Regions from separate parts of the Sporosarcina sp. FSL W7-1349 genome, predicted to be linked through region 1. Evidence: riboswitches for the same ligand, from Rfam matches in the RefSeq annotation. Region 1 holds a riboswitch; the other holds the start of a gene.

What was found. A riboswitch is a leader RNA that binds a small molecule or an ion and turns the genes downstream of it on or off. The one in region 1 is predicted to bind cobalamin.
Region 2: linked by a shared signal. The riboswitch ahead of MKY41_RS10985 (adenosylcobinamide amidohydrolase) and the one ahead of MKY41_RS09930 (ABC transporter substrate-binding protein) in region 1 are both predicted to bind cobalamin.

What each region holds. Positions count from the first base shown of each region.
Region 1 is NZ_JBBOOK010000001.1:2,019,328-2,023,695, forward strand. Features, by position in the region: gene MKY41_RS09920 (solute symporter family protein) at 1-1,245, opposite strand, end outside; gene MKY41_RS09925 (DUF485 domain-containing protein) at 1,259-1,579, opposite strand; cobalamin riboswitch at 2,049-2,253, shown strand; gene MKY41_RS09930 (ABC transporter substrate-binding protein) at 2,402-3,403, shown strand; gene MKY41_RS09935 (FecCD family ABC transporter permease) at 3,366-4,368, shown strand, end outside.
Region 2 is NZ_JBBOOK010000001.1:2,260,201-2,264,568, forward strand. Features, by position in the region: gene cbiB (adenosylcobinamide-phosphate synthase CbiB) at 1-833, opposite strand, end outside; gene MKY41_RS10985 (adenosylcobinamide amidohydrolase) at 833-1,519, opposite strand; cobalamin riboswitch at 1,638-1,821, opposite strand; gene argS (arginine--tRNA ligase) at 2,051-3,718, opposite strand; gene MKY41_RS10995 (DUF1934 domain-containing protein) at 3,715-4,155, opposite strand.

The sequences.
Region 1 (4,368 bases):
CATTAAAATAGTCGGTACATTGGCAGATGCTGCAATACAGAAAGCAAGCGAAACGAGGAACGCAACGTTCATCTTCTCTGCACCGAGGGCAAGGAGGATGGAAATGACCGCAACACTAAGAGCTGCAATACGGGCAGCGCGCACTTGCTGCTGTTCCGTCACTTTCCCTTTTTTGATGATTTCCCCATAAATGTCATGGGCAATGGCTGACGCACCCGACAGAACAAGACCCGCAACAACCGCAAGAATCGTAGCGAATGCAACCGCTGCAACGAAGGATTCCAACGCATCCCCGCCTAACACACCGGCAAGCATTGGCGCTGCCATATTCCCGGCTGCATTCTCTGCGATGATCGCATCCGCCCCGACGAATTTAGCCGCTCCAAATCCAAGGAAAATTGTCATGACATAAAAGATTCCGATGATCCAGACCGCATAGATGACCGAGGAACGGGCCGTCTTTGCGTCTTTTACGGTAAAGAAGCGCATCAAGATATGCGGCAATCCCGCTGTACCTAAAACAAGCGCAATTAGGACAGAAATCAGACCGATCGGATCCTTATAGACGACGCCCGAATGCAGGAAAGCTTCCCCGTGTGGTGTCGCTGTGCGCATCGCATCAAACATTCCAATGAAGTTGAAATTGAATTTTAAAAGGACAAGGAAGGAAATGATGATCGTTCCAGCCATCAGTAAGATTGCTTTAATGATTTGTACCCAGCTTGTCGCGGTCATTCCGCCGAACAGAACATAAATCGTCATCATGACCCCAACGATCAAGACTGAAATCCAATAATCGATTCCAAGCAAGAGTTTAATGAGAGCGCCCGCACCAACCAATTGCGCCAACATGTAGAATAATACGATCGTAATCGTATTAAGGGCAGCCGCTCCACGCACTTTTCTCGCGCCAAATCGGGAGCCGATCATATCAGCCATCGTGAATTTTCCAAGATTCCGGAGTGGCTCCGCAATCAAGAACAATACGACGAGATACGCGGTCAACCAGCCAACACTGTAGTAGAAACCGTCAAATCCATTTAATGAAATGGCGCCGGCGATTCCTAGGAAAGAAGCTGCGGATAAATAGTCACCTGCGATAGCCATGCCATTCTGCCATCCGGTCAACGATCCCCCGGCAGTATAGAAATCACTTGCAGTCTGGGTTTGTTTAGCGGCCCAATAGGTGACAATAAGCGTCAAAAGAATAACAGATATGAATATTAGGATTGATATGATTCCCACGGCGACTTCCCCCTTATTCTACAATGTTTCTCTTTATAATTTCTTCAACTTCCTTATCAAAGTCTTTTGCTTTATTCATATAGATGGACGTGAATACCCAGACCATGATGAACATGCTGAAGGCGTATACCCAAGTCCAAGTCATCCAACCGATTGCACGATTTTCAAGTATTGTGGTGTACCCTGTCAAAATCGGAAGTAGAAAATAAGCGGCAAAAAAGAAAATGATGTACGGCGTCGCAAATGTGTTTTTACGTTTGACCAATTGTTTAAACTCTGGCGTTTCAATGATCTTCTCGAAATTGGGCTTAGAATTTGCTCGAACGTTTTTCATGTTTCCATCCTCCTCTTCAAATTTTCAGCTAATAGACTCGTACGCCATCTCCCCCTCACGCTGAAACCGCTTTCATTATTCAGCCAATAAAAAGAAGGGTAGCCGAAAAATGAAGTAGTCCAAATTTTTGTTATAGTACACAGATTCAGATTAGCAAACTATTTGTTAATATTCAACACAAACTTGTAAATTTTTATAATATTTTGTTATTTATTGATTTTAAAATTACATACTGGCTGACCCCCGATGATACCAAGCTTTATAGCGCCGACAAAGTAAGGTTATCAACATGCTAGGAAATAGTTTGTTTCTTTTATTAATTCTTGATTATTTTCAGGGCGTTTGTTGGACAACCAAACCTTGGATAAACAACGTACCAAATTCAATAGACATCCCCCACCTTCCAGCCCGCCTCCGCTGTTTACAAACTAGCAATACTTCTATATACTTGGCATGAATCGAACATTAAAAAAATAGTTTAGAAATAGGTTTTTCAAAGAGCCGTATCAAAGCGGTTGTTTGGAACGAAGAGGGAAGTTGGTGAAAGTCCAACACGAACCCGTCACTGTAATCGACGAGGAAGTCCCGCGTATCCACTGTGCGACAGCATGGGAAGGAGCGGGGCGGCCGCGGTAGTCGTAAGTCAGGAGACCTGCCTATTTCGATAGTTAGCTTCCTCGGGGATAGGAATGTTTAGCGTGCCAGCAGGGATTGTCGGTGGATTTCCGGCGCCCGTTGACTTCGCCTGATCATGCGCTTTCCTTCGAGGACAAGCGCTTTTTTGATGTTTACAATCAAGAGGAGGAACGTAGAGTGCACAACATGATAAAACGATGGGGCTTGTTCAGTTTGGTTTTCGTGCTGGCGATGGTCCTTTTAGCAGGCTGCGGATCGAAAGAGACCCCAGCGGATCAACCGGTTCCAGAAACACCGGACACGGAAGCGACAGATCAAACGGAGGCAGAAGGTACGGAGGGGGCACAAGCCTTTCCGGTCACATTCACCGATGATGTCGGCCGTGAAGTGACGATTGAGAAAGAACCGGAAACCCTCATCTCCATCCAGACGAGCAATACGGAAATTTTATATGCGCTCGGTGTAGGCGATCGCCTTATCGGGGTTTCGGATTACTGTAATTATCCTCCGGAAGCATTGGAAGTGCAAAAAGTCGGCGGCCAGGACATGGATGCCGAATTGGTCATGACCTTGTTGCCGGATGTCGCCTTTGTAACCCAATACCATTTCGATAACCATGCAGAAATTCTAAAACAATTTGAAGAAGTCGGCATCACCGTTGTTGTCACCGGCAGCGCCACTTCATTCGACGATGCATACGCCACGATGGAAATGATTGCGACGGCTACCGGAACGACGGAAAAGGCCGACGAGATCATCCAGGACATGAAAGACCGCCGTGCTGCCCTTGAAGAAAAAGCGAAAGAAATCACGGATAAAAAGAAAGTATGGGTCGAAGTAGCCCCTGCTCCGGATATCTTCACTACAGGGAAAAACACATTCATGCACGAAATGCTGGAGACAATCAATGCAACGAATGCAGCGGAAGATCAAGATGGATGGGTGAAGTTGACAGAAGAGGAAATCGTCCAACTTAACCCAGATGTCATCATTACCACATATGGCTATTATGTGGACAATCCTGCCGAAGGCGTCTTGGCACGCGACGGTTGGGCAGAAGTCAATGCCATTAAGAATAAACAAGTATTCGATGTCGACAGCGACACCGTCACTCGTCCAGGCCCACGCCTGATTGAAGGAGTCGAGCAGCTTGCAAAACTCATTTATCCGGAAGTTTTTGGGGAATAAAATCGGTTGGCTTTATATCGCAAGTATCGGGGTTGTACTTTGTGCAACCCTTCTTGGCTTATTCGTCAGCAGTGTAAAATTCCCGATTCCCACCATTCTCCATATCGTAGCGGATAAATCATTCGGCCTTGGCTGGCTATCGGATGTTCCGAAGAATGAAGAGCTAATCATCTGGAACATCCGGGTGCCCCGTGTCCTATTAGCCTTCCTTGTCGGGGCCTCCCTGTCACTCGCCGGAGCCGCCTTCCAAGGACTTCTTCGGAATCCGTTAGCCGATCCGTATACGATTGGTGTGTCATCCGGGGCGGCGCTCGGGGCCGTGACGGTTTTATTTTTCCAATACACGATTTGGGGATTAGGCAGTTATACATTGCCGGTCGTGGCGATTTTAAGCGGATTTCTTACCTTATTCATTGTTTTCGGGCTCGTCCGGATGAGTAGCCGGAGCCTTGCGATTGAGACGATCATTCTCGCCGGTATCATTGTCGGAGCCTTTGTCGGGGCTCTGACATCTTTGATGATTGCCCTTGGAGACCGCGATGCGATGACGCAGATCATGTACTGGTTATATGGAAGTGTTGCGATGCGCGGGTGGAGCCACGTCCAACTGATCATCCCCTTTCTCATCATCGGAGCTATTGTCTTGCTCTATCATTACCGAGAATTGAATGCTCTGGCTCTCGGCGAAGAAGCCGCCGATCATATCGGGGTCAATGTAAAAAGGGGGAAAATCCTCATCTTGATTGGCGCCTCGTTGCTGACCGGTTCGGCGGTTGCCGTCTCCGGATCGATCGGGTTCGTCGGGTTGGTCGTCCCCCATCTCGTACGTCTCATGAGCGGGCCGAACCATCGACATGTTCTGCCTCTGTCGATATTGTTTGGAGGCTCCTTCCTCGTATTCGCAGATTTGCTCGCGAGGACGGTCATCGCGCCGCAAGAACTGCCGATCGGTGTCATCACCGCCT
Region 2 (4,368 bases), 240 kb from region 1:
CCGATTTCCGGACGTGCCGAAACGACACCGCGGTACGTGCTTTTCCCGCCTAACCGGATGCCCAGTTGCCAAGCGGTCGCCGCTTCCGGAAATCCGCTATTCGGACTCGGATGACGCCGAGAATCCTTGCCAAAGCCGACAATCCGCTGCCCAAACGGCAACTTTCCTTCATTTCTTGTATGGAAGAGGATGAGAAGGCCAGTGATCCGGGCGGGAATGTAGTTAAGCAGATCGTCCGCCCGCGCGGAGAACTTGCCGAACTGGCCATACCGCTCGTCTTTATAACCGACCATCGAGTCAAGCGTATTGACCGCTTTGTATAGCCAAAGACCAGGGGCGCCGATCAGAAAAGCCCAAAACAACGGAGATGTCACGCCATCCGCCGTATTTTCGGAAACCGTTTCAATCGTCGCTCGCGAAATCTCGCTCTCATCTAACTTCTCGGTGTCCCGGCCGACAATCCATGATAATTTTTCTCGCGCTTCCGAAAAATTGCCCTCTTTTAGCGGTCGCTGCACAGACAGCGCGGCGTCACGCAAACTCTTCTGCGCTAACCCGACCGCAATCAGGATTGCCTCAACCGCAATCCCGGCAAACGTATGAATCTCGTAAGCTAGCCAAACAATGACTGCTACCGCTGCCGTGACAATTCCAACCGTGGCGACAAGCAGGATAGCCCCTTTCCCGACGCGGTACTTCCCTTTATTCAAAACAGCCGTCATCTTGGAAATGAAAGAACCGATCCAACGGACAGGATGCGGCCAATTCGGCGGGTCCCCGATGAGCCGGTCCAATAGAAGGCCAATTGCAATGGCGATGAAATGTGACGGTATCACGTTGCCCACCCTTTCACTTTCTTGTACGCCCGCAGCGCCCGCACCGTGCAATCATAGACGCCGTGACCGACCAATTTCCCAAGCGGCGCCACTGTCCCGGCGTACGGAAGATGTGCGCCTTGCTGTGTGGCTGCCACGAGGACGCTGTCCGTCGACGTCCCGGTAGCGATCGTCCCGGTCAGCGGGTCTCGGATTGCTTCATCATGAAGGGCTTTCACTTTCGCCTCGGTTGCCGTGATGATCGCCTGGACGAACGCCTCATCCGACAAATCGCCATTGACGATGACCCATGTATTGATTGTCCCTATTTTCTGTTCCTCTTCGCGGGTCAGCGCTTGCGAGACATCCACAGCATTCCCGACACCCGCCGTCACGGCGACAAGAATGGAGCCGAAGTCGCCATCGTATTGGCCGATTTCGACATGTTCGGTCGACACGGCGGTCATCATCCCCACCGTCTCCGCCGGCTGGAATCCTTGCTGTTCCAGATATGCCGCCATTTCCGCTTGGGCATCGTCAACATTATAATGGATATCGACGCTGCGATTGACGAAGGCGCGGTACGATCCGATGCCCGCGTTGTGGACAGCGGAAGATAATGTCTTCATCGGCTGGTCTGCCCGGAAACTGACATAATCGGAGGACACGAAAAACCCCTCTGTTGTTGCAATGAACCTGGTCATTTTTTAACCCCTCAATCGTGTAAATTGAAAAATCCCCCGTACAAATACGGAGGATGTCCAAGTAAAAATCCAAACGCCAAAAAGCGGTCCGATTTCCACCGACCTATTCCTCGCAGGTCACGGGTGATTCATAAAGGCAGGTCTCCTGGCTTGTGGTCATCGCTTGCCGCGTCTTCCCGGAATCCTTCCAGTGACTTTTCGCGTCTTGCTCGCACTTACAGTGGCGGGACCGCACCGGCTTTGAACCGGCTTCCCTTTTAACCCCGTCACACGCACGGGGCACCTTTACGCTAGTTTTTCTCATTATACTACAGAAAAGGGGGCTGTCGAGTGTTCCACTGAAGAAGTATGCGCCGGTATCCGTCACTTTTGGTGATTTATCCGTCAGTTTGCGAGGGGTATCCGTCACTTCCGGAAAATTATCCGTCAAGTCCACAGGTCTATCCGTCACTTTCCATTCTTTATTCTCAAATCAATACCTTTTACCCATAGTAAAACCGCTGCGCCAGGGCGCAGCGGTCCAACTTGTTGTTACATCCGTTCCGGTGCCGATACGCCTACGAGTTTCAAGGCGTTCGCGACGGTCGCACGTGTCGCGGTGACGAGCGCAAGCCGTGCTTCGGACAGCTCCCGATTGTCCGGATCGAGCACTTTCTCCGCATTGTAGAAGCTGTGGAAAGTCGCCGCCAGCTCTTGGATATACGTCGTCACCCGGTGCGGCGAACGAAGCCTTGCCGCATCGGCTACCAGTTTCGGGAAGTCCCCGATTTTCTTGATCAACTCAAGTTCCTTTTCGGTCTGCAATAAAGAGACATGCTCGACGGAAGCAGACAACCCTTTCTCTTCCGCCTGACGCAGGATCGAAGAGATCCGCGCATGTGCATATTGTGCGTAGTAGACCGGATTTTCATTAGACTGGGAAATGGCGAGGTCCAAATCGAAATCCATCTGCGAATCACCCGAACGCATGGCGAAGAAATAGCGGACCGCATCCAATCCGACGTCTTCCACGAGTTCGCGCAATGTTACCGCCTTTCCGGTCCGCTTGCTCATCTTGAACTTTTCGCCGTCTTTGTACAACTGGACCATTTGCGCCACTTCGACTTCCAAAGTGTCTCGGTCATAGCCCAGTGCCTCGATAGCCGCTTTCATCCGCGGAATATATCCGTGGTGATCGGCTCCCCAAATATTGATGAGCTTATCGAAGCCGCGACCCAGCTTGTCCTCATGATAGGCGATATCCGGCGTCAAATACGTATACGTGCCGTCATTTTTAATGAGCACCCGGTCTTTGTCGTCTCCGAATGTCGTCGAGCGGAACCATGTCGCACCGTCTTCCTCATAGACATGGCCATTCGCCCGTAGCTTATCGAGTGCCACATCGATCTTTCCATCTTCGTATAAAGAAGTTTCCGAAAACCAATTGTCAAAGGAAACTCGGAAGTCTGCTAGGTCCTTTTTCAACTTCGCCAATTCGAATTGAAGGCCGTATTCGCGGAAAAACGAATAGCGCTCTTCTTCCGAAGCGTTGACATATTTGTCTCCGAACTCCTCGGCCAACTTCTTGCCGATATCGATGATGTCCTGGCCATGATAGCCATCCTCCGGCATATCCCGTTCCATACCAAGCGCTTGGAAATAGCGGGCTTCCACGGATTTCGCCAGATTATGCACTTGATTGCCGGCATCATTAATATAATATTCGCGGTAGACATCGTATCCGGCAAAGTCCAGCACATTGCATAGGGAATCGCCCAGGGACGCGCCCCGTGCATGACCGAGATGCAGATCACCGGTCGGGTTCGCGGAAACGAATTCCACTTGGACTTTTTCGTTCGCCCCGGCGTCGGATCGACCGTAGTTTTCCCCTTGGTCCAATACCGTTTTCACGACATCCCCAAGGTAATCTGTTTTCAACCGGATGTTCATGAACCCTGGGCCCGCGATTTCAATCGAATCGATGGACGTGCCCGAAGTATCCAATTTCCCAAGGATTGCCTCCGCAATCGCGCGCGGCGGTTGTTTCGCAATCTTGGTCAACTGCATTGCAATATTGGTGGCATAGTCCCCGTTCTCTTTGTTCTTCGGTGTCTCCAGCATGATGTCCGGAATGTCGGTCGAATCGACAAGCTCAGCGTCGATCACCGCTTGGCGCAATGCCGCTTTCACTTCATTTTGAATCTTTTCTACCGCGTTCATGATTTTCCCTCCGTGTATGTAATAATCAAATGGTATGTGCCGAGTATAGAGCTGCCGTCCGATAGCCGATATTGGACATCGAACTGGCCCGGTAAACCATCCTGTTCCTGGGTGAAGCGCAGATGGTCCGTTTCGACATGGAGATCGAAAGTCACCGGGCCGTTGCCGTAGGATCCTATCCGCCTGTTTTCTACACTGAAAGGCAGCCGCATCCGGACAGCCCCTTTGCGCATAATAAGCGCCTCGTTCGGATCCAGTTTGACAATCGTCTCGATCGTGCCGTCCTGTTGTTCTTCGTATTGCAAGTAGGAGGTTCCCTTTTTTTCAATGAGTCTTCCCGTCAACCGGAACTCTTGCGTTTCCTTGGCTTGTCCCGGATGCCGGACTGACGAATGGAGCCGGATATCCACTTGTTTCCCTAGTTGTTGCCGTTCCATACGCTCACCTCCACATATCTAGTTATTATACCGTTCTCCCTCCCTTTATTTCAATCCATCCAGAAATCAAATGCGAATCGAACAGCGAATCGAGCAGCGAAGGGCTCGATTTGCCTTAATTTCTGCGCCTTTTGCAGAAATTAAGGCACGGCATTTAAACAGCGGAGGGGCAATTCACCGTTTCTGAAATTCAAGCACCACGCTCGACAGCAA